Regions from separate parts of the Streptomyces sp. DF42 genome, predicted to be linked through region 1. Evidence: predicted binding sites of a transcription regulator. Region 1 holds the regulator's gene; each other region holds the start of a gene.
What was found. Region 1 encodes HspR, which represses chaperone genes until heat shock. Its sites were predicted from a motif close to TTGAGNNNNNNNNNCTCAA; they were not measured.
Positions count from the first base shown of each region.

Region 2: the regulator HspR is predicted to act here: its motif matches at 1,907-1,925, upstream of lon (endopeptidase La).
Region 3: the regulator HspR is predicted to act here: its motif matches at 1,827-1,845, upstream of dnaK (molecular chaperone DnaK).

Region 1 covers NZ_CM177859.1:5,211,018-5,214,290, forward strand. Annotated here, with positions in the region: gene grpE (nucleotide exchange factor GrpE) at 1-451, shown strand, start outside; gene dnaJ (molecular chaperone DnaJ) at 485-1,663, shown strand; gene ACYUED_RS23875 (heat shock protein transcriptional repressor HspR) at 1,669-2,118, shown strand; gene ACYUED_RS23880 (sugar ABC transporter substrate-binding protein) at 2,337-3,273, shown strand, end outside.
Region 2 covers NZ_CM177859.1:6,504,955-6,508,227, reverse strand. Annotated here, with positions in the region: gene lon (endopeptidase La) at 1-1,884, opposite strand, end outside; gene ACYUED_RS30035 (GNAT family N-acetyltransferase) at 2,061-2,717, shown strand; gene ACYUED_RS30030 (rhomboid-like protein) at 2,864-3,273, opposite strand, start outside.
Region 3 covers NZ_CM177859.1:8,536,399-8,539,671, reverse strand. Annotated here, with positions in the region: gene dnaK (molecular chaperone DnaK) at 1-1,780, opposite strand, end outside; gene ACYUED_RS39280 (OsmC family protein) at 1,947-2,375, opposite strand; gene ACYUED_RS39275 (vWA domain-containing protein) at 2,434-3,273, opposite strand, start outside.

The DNA of each region.
Region 1 (3,273 bases):
CGAGTTCCAGAACTACCGCCGCCGGGTCGAGCGGGACCGGATCACGGTCAAGGAGATCGCCATCGCGAACCTCCTGACCGAGCTCCTGCCCGTGGTCGACGACATCGGCCGCGCGCGGGAACACGGCGAGCTCGTCGGCGGATTCAAGTCCGTCGCGGAGTCGCTGGAGACCGTCGCGGCGAAGATGGGACTGCAGGCGTTCGGCAAGGAGGGCGAGCCCTTCGACCCGACGATCCACGAGGCCCTCATGCACTCGTACGCGCCGGACGTCACCGAGACGACCTGCGTGGCGATCCTGCAGCCCGGGTATCGCATCGGCGAGCGCACCATCCGCCCCGCGCGGGTGGCCGTGGCCGAACCCCAGCCGGGGGCGCAGACCGTCAAGGCGGACTCCTCGGAGTCCGGCGAGGCGGCCGACGACAAGGAGAGCGGTGGCCCGGACGAGGGCTGAGCTTGAACCGATGAGAAAGGAGGGGCGTCGAGGATGAGCACCAAGGACTTCATCGAGAAGGACTACTACAAGGTCCTCGGCGTCCCCAAGGACGCCACCGAGGCCGAGATCAAGAAGGCGTACCGGAAGCTCGCCCGCGAGTTCCACCCGGACGCCAACAAGGGCAACGCCAAGGCCGAGGAGCGCTTCAAGGAGATCTCCGAGGCCAACGACATCCTCGGCGACCCCAAGAAGCGCAAGGAGTACGACGAGGCCCGCACCCTCTTCGGCAACGGCGGCTACCGCCCGGGGCCGGGCGGCGCGGGCGGCTCCTTCAACTTCGACCTGGGCGACCTCTTCGGAGGCACCCCCCAGGGCGGCGGAAGCTCCGGAGGCTTCGGCGGCGGAATCGGTGACGTCTTCGGGGGCCTGTTCAACCGCGGCAGCTCCGGCACCACGCGGGTGCAGCCCAGGCGCGGACAGGACATCGACACCGAGGTCAGCCTCAGCTTCACCGAGGCGATCGAGGGGGCGACGGTCCCGCTGCGCATGTCCTCGCAGTCACCCTGCAAGGCCTGCTCCGGCACCGGCGACGCGAACGGCAACCCCCGGGTGTGCCCGACGTGCGTCGGCACCGGCCAGGTGGCGCGGGGCTCCGGCGGCGGCTTCTCGCTGACCGACCCGTGCCCGGACTGCAAGGGCCGCGGCCTGATCGCGGAGAACCCCTGCGAGGTCTGCAAGGGCAGCGGCCGCGCCAAGTCGTCGCGGACCATGCAGGTCCGCATCCCGGCCGGAGTGTCGGACGGCCAGCGCATCCGCCTGCGCGGCAAGGGCGCACCGGGCGAACGGGGCGGCCCGGCGGGCGACCTGTACGTCACCGTGCACGTCGACGCGCACCCGGTGTTCGGCCGCAGGGACGACAACCTCACCGTCACCGTCCCGGTGACGTTCACGGAGGCGGCCCTCGGCGGCGAGGTCAGGGTTCCCACCCTGGGCGGCCCTCCCGTCACCCTGAAGCTGCCGCCGGGCACGCCCAACGGCCGCACCATGCGCGCCCGGGGCAAGGGCGCGGTCCGCAAGGACGGCACCCGCGGTGACCTCCTGGTCACCGTCGAGGTGAGTGTCCCGGTGGACCTGACGGGGAAGGCTCGTGACGCGCTGGAGGCGTATCGCGAGGCGACCGCGGGCGAGGACCCGCGGGCGGAGCTGTTCCAGGCCGCGAAGGGAGCTTGACAGAGATGGACGGCCGTCGACGCAACCCGTACGAACTGACCGAGGAAACTCCGGTCTACGTCATTTCGGTGGCGGCCCAGCTCTCCGGCCTGCACCCGCAGACCCTGCGCCAGTACGACCGTCTCGGCCTGGTCTCCCCGGACCGCACGCCCGGCCGCGGCCGCCGCTACTCGGCCCGCGACATCGAACTGCTGCGCACCGTGCAGCAGTTGTCGCAGGACGAGGGCATCAACCTGGCCGGCATCAAGCGGATCATCGAACTGGAGAACCAGGTCGCCGCGCTCCAGCAGCGCGTCGTCGAACTCCAGTCGGCGGTCGAGGGCGCGGCGGCGGCGATGCAGCAGCGTGAGGCGGCGGTGCACGCGTCGTACCGCCGCGATCTGGTCCCGTACCAGGAGGTGCAGCAGACCAGCGCGTTGGTGGTGTGGCGGCCGAAGCGGCAGCAGTCCGACTGACGTCCTCGTGTCAGGTCGTGGCAGGGGCTCGGAGACATTCCGGGCCCCTTCGTCATGGTCGGGCCTTCGGGTGGCAGACCGGTACGTAGGGGCCTGACATTAACGTTGACGTCTCATTACCCGGTTATTCCTTGACGATCGTGTGAAGACGGCGTTGGCTTCCTTCACCTGGGCCGCGTGAAGCACCCTGGTTCGGAAGGTGTCGGAAGGTAAGCGCAGTGAACACCCGTACCCGTCGTATCGCCCTGTGCGTGGCAGTCGCCACGACCACCCTCTCGCTCTCCTCATGCGGTGCGCTGAACGTGTCGGGGGACAGCAAGTCGGCGAGCCCCACGAAGGGCGACGACGTGACCATCGGGCTGCTGCTGCCGGAGACGGCCAACACCCGGTACGAGGACTTCGACTACCCGATCATCAAGGAGCAGGTCGCCTCGCTCACCAGGAAGCAGGGCAAGGTCGACTACGCCAACGCCGGCCAGAACGCGGACAAGCAGGCCTCCCAGATGCAGAAGATGATCGACGACGGGGTCGACACCATCCTGCTGGACGCGGTGGACGCGCACGCCATCGCCGGTGAGGTGAAGAAGGCGAAGGACGCCGGTATCCCGGTCATCGCCTACGACCGGCTGGCCGAGGGCCCCATCGACGCGTACATCTCCTTCGACAACGAACTCGTCGGCGAGGTCCAGGCCCGCTCCCTGCTCGACGCGCTGGGCAGCGGCGTCGACACCTCCGACAAGATCGTCATGATGAATGGTTCGCCCACCGACCCGAACGCCAAGCAGTTCAAGGCGGGCGCCCTGTCCGAGCTCAACGGCAAGGTGACGATCGCCAAGTCGTACGACACCAAGGACTGGGACCCGAAGAACGCCGAGTCCAACATGACCGAGGCGATCAAGGCGATCGGCAAGGGCAACCTCGCGGGCGTCTACTCCGCCAACGACGGCATGGCCGGCGGCATCGTCAAGGCCATGGAGGACGCCGGCATCACCAGCCTGCCGCCGCTCACCGGTCAGGACGCGGAACTGGCGGCCGTGCAGCGGATCGTGGCGGGCGAGCAGTACATGAGCGTGTACAAGTCGTACCCGCAGGAGGCGCAGGGCGCCGCGCAGATGGCCGTGGCCAAGGTGCAGGGCAAGGACATCGAGTTCGACG
Region 2 (3,273 bases), 1.3 Mb from region 1:
CACGAACAGGACGTCTCCGCCCGCGCCGGTGACCGCCAGGCCGGTGGCGACACCGGGCACCGCGGTACGGCGCTCCGCCGGGTCCTGGGCGGACTCCGGGACATGATGGGGGCGTCCGATCAGGGCACGCAGGTCACCGTCCGTGATGGTGAACGGCAGCTCGCGCGCGCCCAGCTCGTGCTCGGCCGCGACCTTGCGCAGCAGCCTGGCGATGGACCGCTCCAGGGTGCGGACGCCCGCCTCGCGTGTGTACTCGCCGGCGAGCTTGCGCAGGGCGCTCTCGTCGAGAGTCACCTCGTCCGTGTCCAGGCCCGCCCGCTCCAGCTGGCGCGGGAGCAGGTGGTCGCGGGCGATGACGACCTTCTCGTCCTCGGTGTACCCGTCGAGGCGGACCAGCTCCATACGGTCGAGCAGGGCCTCCGGGATGGCCTCCAGGACGTTCGCCGTCGCGAGGAAGACGACGTCGCTGAGGTCGAGTTCGACCTCCAGGTAGTGGTCGCGGAAGGTGTGGTTCTGCGCCGGGTCCAGGACCTCCAGCAGTGCCGCCGCGGGGTCGCCGCGGAAGTCCGAGCCGACCTTGTCGATCTCGTCGAGCAGGACGACCGGGTTCATCGAACCGGCTTCCTTGATGGCGCGGACGACCCGGCCGGGCAGGGCACCTACGTAGGTACGGCGGTGGCCGCGGATCTCGGCCTCGTCGCGCACACCGCCGAGGGCGACGCGGACGAACTTGCGGCCCATCGCGTGTGCCACCGACTCGCCGAGCGACGTCTTGCCGACGCCGGGCGGGCCGACGAGGGCCAGGACGGCACCGCCGCGCCGGCCGCCGATGACGCCGAGGCCGCGGTCGCTGCGGCGCTTGCGCACCGCCAGGTACTCGGTGATCCGCTCCTTCACGTCCTCCAGGCCCGCGTGCTCGGCGTCGAGGATCGCCTTGGCGCCCTGGATGTCGTACGCGTCCTCGGTCCGCGTGTTCCACGGGAGTTCGAGGACGGTGTCCAGCCAGGTGCGGATCCAGGAGCCCTCGGGGGACTGGTCGCTGGACCGCTCCAGCTTGTCGACCTCCTTCAGCGCCGCTTCCCGCACGTGCTCCGGGAGGTCGGCGGCCTCCACACGGGCGCGGTAGTCGTCGGACTCCTCGCCGTCCTGTTCGCCGTTCAGCTCGCGCAGTTCCTTGCGGACGGCTTCCAGCTGGCGCCGGAGCAGGAACTCCCGCTGCTGCTTGTCGACGCCTTCCTGGACGTCCTTGGCGATGGTCTCGGCGACGTCCTGCTCGGCGAGGTGGTCGCGCAGCTGCTGGGTGGCGAGCTTGAGACGGGCGATCGGGTCGGCGGTCTCCAGCAGTTCGATCTTCTGGTCGGTGGTCAGGAAGGGCGAGTATCCGGAGTTGTCGGCGAGCTGGGACACGTCGTCGATGGCCTGGACGCGGTCCACGACCTGCCAGGCGGCGCGCTTGCGCAGCCAGGCGGTGGCGAGGGCCTTGTACTCCTTGACCAGTTCGGTGACGTGGCCGGGCAGCGGCTCGGGCACGCTCTCGTCGATCCTCGTCCCCTCGACCCACAGCGCCGCGCCCGGGCCGGTGGTGCCGGCGCCGATCTTCACACGGCCGCGGCCGCGGATCAGGGCGCCCGGGTCACCGTCGGCCAGCCGGCCGACCTGCTCGACGGTGCCGAGCACGCCGGTGCCCGGGTATGCGCCGTCGACGCGTGGCACCAGCAGGACCTTCGGCTTGCCCGGTTCGGACCGGGCGGCGGCCTGGGCGGCCTCCACCGCGGCGCGTACATCGGGGTCGTTCAGGTCCAGCGGCACCACCATGCCGGGCAGCACGACCTCGTCGTCGAGTGGCAGCACGGGCAGGGTGAGCGGTGTGGACGTCGAAGCCATGATCTACCCTCCGGCAGTCAAGTTGAGTTATGCCGACTCAATGCACGGGACCCCATGAATGTTCCCGAGGCCGTGTTCGCCGTGAGCGATCACCTCTGTCGATGGAGCGTGAGCTGCGCATATCTTCGGTTCAGTAATAGTCGAAGGCAGAGTGCAGTCATTACAGGGGTGGTGTCGTGGACGAGGTCGTACGGGCATGGGTGCACGGGTGGGTCGTCTCGCGCCGGGCCGCTCCCCCGATGGAGGAACCGTGGGGCTGGACGGTCGACGTGGGGCTGGTGGACCAGGTCTCGCGCCATGTCTTCGGCGCGACGAACGACGACGTCGACGAGGACACCGTGCGGAAGGTGGCCGGTGCGGTGACCGGGGCCGGTGTCTGGCTGAAGGTGTTCCGGGATCCGTCGGCGGCGCGGGATTGGGTGGGCGCGGGCTGGTGGGTGGATCCGGAGCCGGGGCATCTGATGACGATCGCGCTGACGGAAGCCGAGGAGACGGAGGTTCCTTACGGCCACCGGTTGCGGTGCTGGACGCGGGGCGGTGTCACCACGGTGCTGGTCGCGGCGCCGGACGGGTCGCTCGCGGCCCGAGGGCAGATCGCGACGAACGGCGCGACGGCGGTCGCCGACCGGATGGAGACCGCGCCGGCACATCGGCGACGGGGGCTCGCGAGCGTGGTCATGCGGACCTTGCAGCGCGCGGCGGCCGAGCAGGGCGCCGAGACGGGTGTGCTGGCGGGGACTCCGGCGGGGCGGGCGCTGTACGAGGCGCTGGGCTGGCGCACCGTGGCCCCGCTGACGAGCGCGAAGTTCGTGGGCCCGGCGGGCCGGCCCTGAACGGGGCATGTCTGCCGCGAAGGGCCCGACGCCACGAACTCGCAACGCCGTTCACAGGGACGGCATTGCGAGTTCGCGAGCTCGTTCACAGGTCGCGACTCCCGGGAACCCCAGGACTCCCACGAACCCCGGGACTACCAGGGCCGCTAACGGGCCGCGCCGGGTCCCGCCCGATGCCAGCGCCTGATCACCGGCCAGATCGCGATGCCGATCGCCAGCGCGATCAGGTGCCCCCAGTTGGTCATCGGGTCCGTGAACTCGATCAGGTCCTCGACCAGCATTCCGCCGAACAGCGCCAGCAACGGCCAGCGCAGCCACGGTGTGAGCAGTCCGGCCAGGGCGCCGACGCCCGCCGCCACGCCGAAGCTGATGCCGTAGTCCAGGCGGTGCAGGGAGCTGTCGGGGAGATGGCCCACCAGGACCGCGAGACCCACCGTGCCCTCGGTCGCGAGGGTCGCCAGGACGTGCCCGAGCAGGAAGACGACAGCCGCCCGCGCCCCGCCCATCCGCCGCTCCAGCGCGGTCATGACGAGCAGGAACGCGAACATGTACGGCG
Region 3 (3,273 bases), 3.3 Mb from region 1:
TGCCGGTGCCGGTGTCGGTGGGGGGCTGGTCGGCCTGGGCGTACATGGCCTGGCCCATCTTCTGGCTGACGGTGGCGAGTTTCTCGACGCCGGTGCGCAACTCGCCCGTCTCCGCGTTCCGTTCCAGCAGGCCCTTCAGTTCCGTGACGGCTTCCAGGACCTCCGTCCTGGTGTCCGCGGGGATGCGCTCCTCGTTGTCCCGTATGAACTTCTCGGTCTGGTAGACGAGTTGCTCGGCCTGGTTGCGGGTCTCGGCGGCCTCGCGGCGGCCCCGGTCCTCCTCGGCGTACTGCTCGGCCTCCCGCATCATGCGGTCGATGTCGTCCTTGGGGAGGGCGGAACCGCCGGTCACCGTCATCTTCTGTTCCCGGCCCGTCGCCAGGTCCTTGGCCGACACGTGCATGATGCCGTTGGCGTCGATGTCGAAGGCGACCTCGATCTGCGGGATCCCGCGCGGGGCCGGCGGCAGCCCGGTCAGGTCGAAGACGCCCAGCTTCTTGTTGTACGCGGCGATCTCGCGCTCGCCCTGGTAGACCTGGATGCCCACCGAGGGCTGGTTGTCGGTGGCCGTCGTGAAGATCTCCGAACGCCGGGTCGGGATCGTCGTGTTGCGCTCGATCAGCTTTGTCATGATGCCGCCCTTGGTCTCGATGCCCAGGGACAGCGGTGTGACGTCGAGCAGCAGGACGTCCTTGACGTCGCCGCGGATGACACCGGCCTGCAGGGCCGCGCCGACGGCCACGACCTCGTCGGGGTTGACGCCCTTGTGCGGGTCCTTGCCGGTGAGGTCCTTGACCAGGTCGGTGACCGCGGGCATCCGGGTGGAGCCGCCGACGAGGATGACGTGGTCGACCGCGGACAGTTTGATGCCGGCGTCCTTGACCGCCTGGTGGAAGGGGGTCTTGCAGCGGTCGAGGAGGTCGGCGGTGAGCTCCTGGAACTGGGCGCGGGTCATCTTCTCGTCGAGGTGGAGCGGGCCCTCGGCGGAGGCCGTGATGTAGGGCAGGTTGATCGTCGTCTCGGACGAGCTGGACAGTTCGATCTTCGCCTTCTCGGCGCCCTCCCGCAGCCGTTGCAGCGCCATCTTGTCCTTGCCGAGGTCGATGCCGTACTGGCCCCTGAACTTCTTGACCAGGGACTCGACGATCCGCTGGTCCCAGTCGTCGCCGCCGAGGTGGGTGTCGCCGTTGGTGGCCTTCACCTCGATGACGCCGTCCCCGATCTCCAGCAGTGACACGTCGAAGGTGCCGCCGCCGAGGTCGAAGACCAGCACGGTCTGCTCCTCGCCCCGGTCCAGGCCGTAGGCGAGGGCGGCGGCCGTGGGCTCGTTGATGATCCGCAGGACCTTCAGACCCGCGATCTCCCCGGCCTCCTTCGTGGCCTGGCGCTGCGAGTCGTCGAAGTAGGCCGGTACGGTGATCACCGCGTCCGTGACGTCCTCGCCGAGGTAGGACTCCGCGTCGCGCTTCAGCTTCTGCAGGACCCGCGCGGACAGCTCCTGCGCCCGGTAGCGCGTCCCGTCCACGGAGCCCTCGTCGGGGAACCGCCACTGCGCGTCGCCCATGTGCCGCTTCACCGAGCGCGCGGTCCGCTCGACGTTCGTCACGGCCTGCCGCTTGGCGACCTCGCCGACCAGTACCTCCCCGTTCTTGGCGAAGGCCACGACGGACGGTGTGGTCCGGGCTCCCTCCGCGTTGGCGACGACCGTGGGTTCGCCGCCCTCCAGGACGGCCACCACCGAGTTCGTCGTCCCGAGATCGATCCCGACCGCACGTGCCATCTCCGTCCCCTTCCGCCAGGGCGCTTCCCAGACTCCAGCACAAAACTTGAGTGGGCTGTTGTCAATGCCGCGTACCCCACCTACGCCGGGTACCCCGGAAACGACGGTGCCGCGCCCCCCTGACCGGCGGGGCGCGGCATCGAAGGCCGTAGAGGCCCTACGGGTGTCAGGCGAGCTTGGCCGACAGAGTGATCGTCGTGCCCGTCAGGGCCTGGCTTACCGGGCAGTTCTTCTTGGCGTCCTCGGCTGCCGCGACGAAGGCGTCGTTGTCGATACCGGGGACCGTGCCCTCGACGGTGAGGTGGATGCCGGTGATGCCCTCACCCGGCTGGAAGTTCACGTCCGCCGAGGTGACGAGCTTGGTGGGCGGGGTGCCGGCGCCGTTCAGGGCGTGCGACAGCGCCATGGAGAAGCAGCTGGAGTGCGCGGCGGCGATCAGCTCCTCGGGGCTGGTCCTGCCGCCCGCGTCCTGGGAGCGCGAGGCCCACGTGACCGGCTGTGCCTCGATGGCACCGGAGGAGTCGAAACTGACGACACCGCTGCCCTCGATCAGGCTGCCTTCCCAGACGGTGTGTGCGGAGCGCGTGGTTGCCACGGTGAATCCTTCCAGATTCTGGGTGTTCCTTTGGGATCCCATCCGATCACACTCCGGCCTACTGCACCCGAAACACGGGCCCCCGCGCGGTGAACGGCAGGCGTGCGCCCTGCGGGATCAGATACGCGTGCTCACGCCGCACCCTCAGCACGTCGCACCAGCCGTCCGTGATGACGAGGACGGGGGCGCCCGGCGGGAAGTCGTCCGCGCGGTGCAGCAGGTCGATGCCGGGCTGCAGGGCCGTGCCCCCGCGGCCGTGGACCCGGACCCGGCCGGCGATCTCGGTGACCGGCACATAGCCCGCGTCGTGCGGGGCCGCGTCGCAGAAGACGACGCGGGCGGCCGGTACGTCGCGGGCGCCGGCATAGGAGGCGATGGCGCCGAGGGCCTTGCCCAGCAGCGTGCGCTCCATCGAGCCCGAGGTGTCGAGGACCACGCCGAAGGTGCAGCGGGCGATCTCCTCGGGCGGGAAGTAGCGGCCCGCGCGCGGGATGTCCGGGGTGGAGGACTGGCGCCGGGAGGGGCGCGCGTACGACCGTACGGGCTGTGGGCTCGGCACGAACTCGTCGAACCAGCGGGCCAGTTGGGCGTCCCAGGGCAGCGGCGGGTGACTGAGCGCGCGGATCTCCTCGACCAGGCCGCCCGGCAGGAGGCCGCGTTCCTGCTGCTGGTGCAGGTCCAGGCCCTGGCGGAGGCCGCGGCGGTAGAACTCGTCGAGGTCGACGTAGTCACCGGGCGGGCCCAGCGGGGCGCCGAGCACGTCGCCGAGGCCCTTGCCGCGCAGGGTGGCGAGGCGGCGCATCCGGCGCAGGTCCCCGGCGAGGCGGTCGTAGACCTCCTCGGAGGAGAGACCTGCGAGCGCGGGGTCGTGCAGCAGGCCCTCCGGCATGGTGCCGAC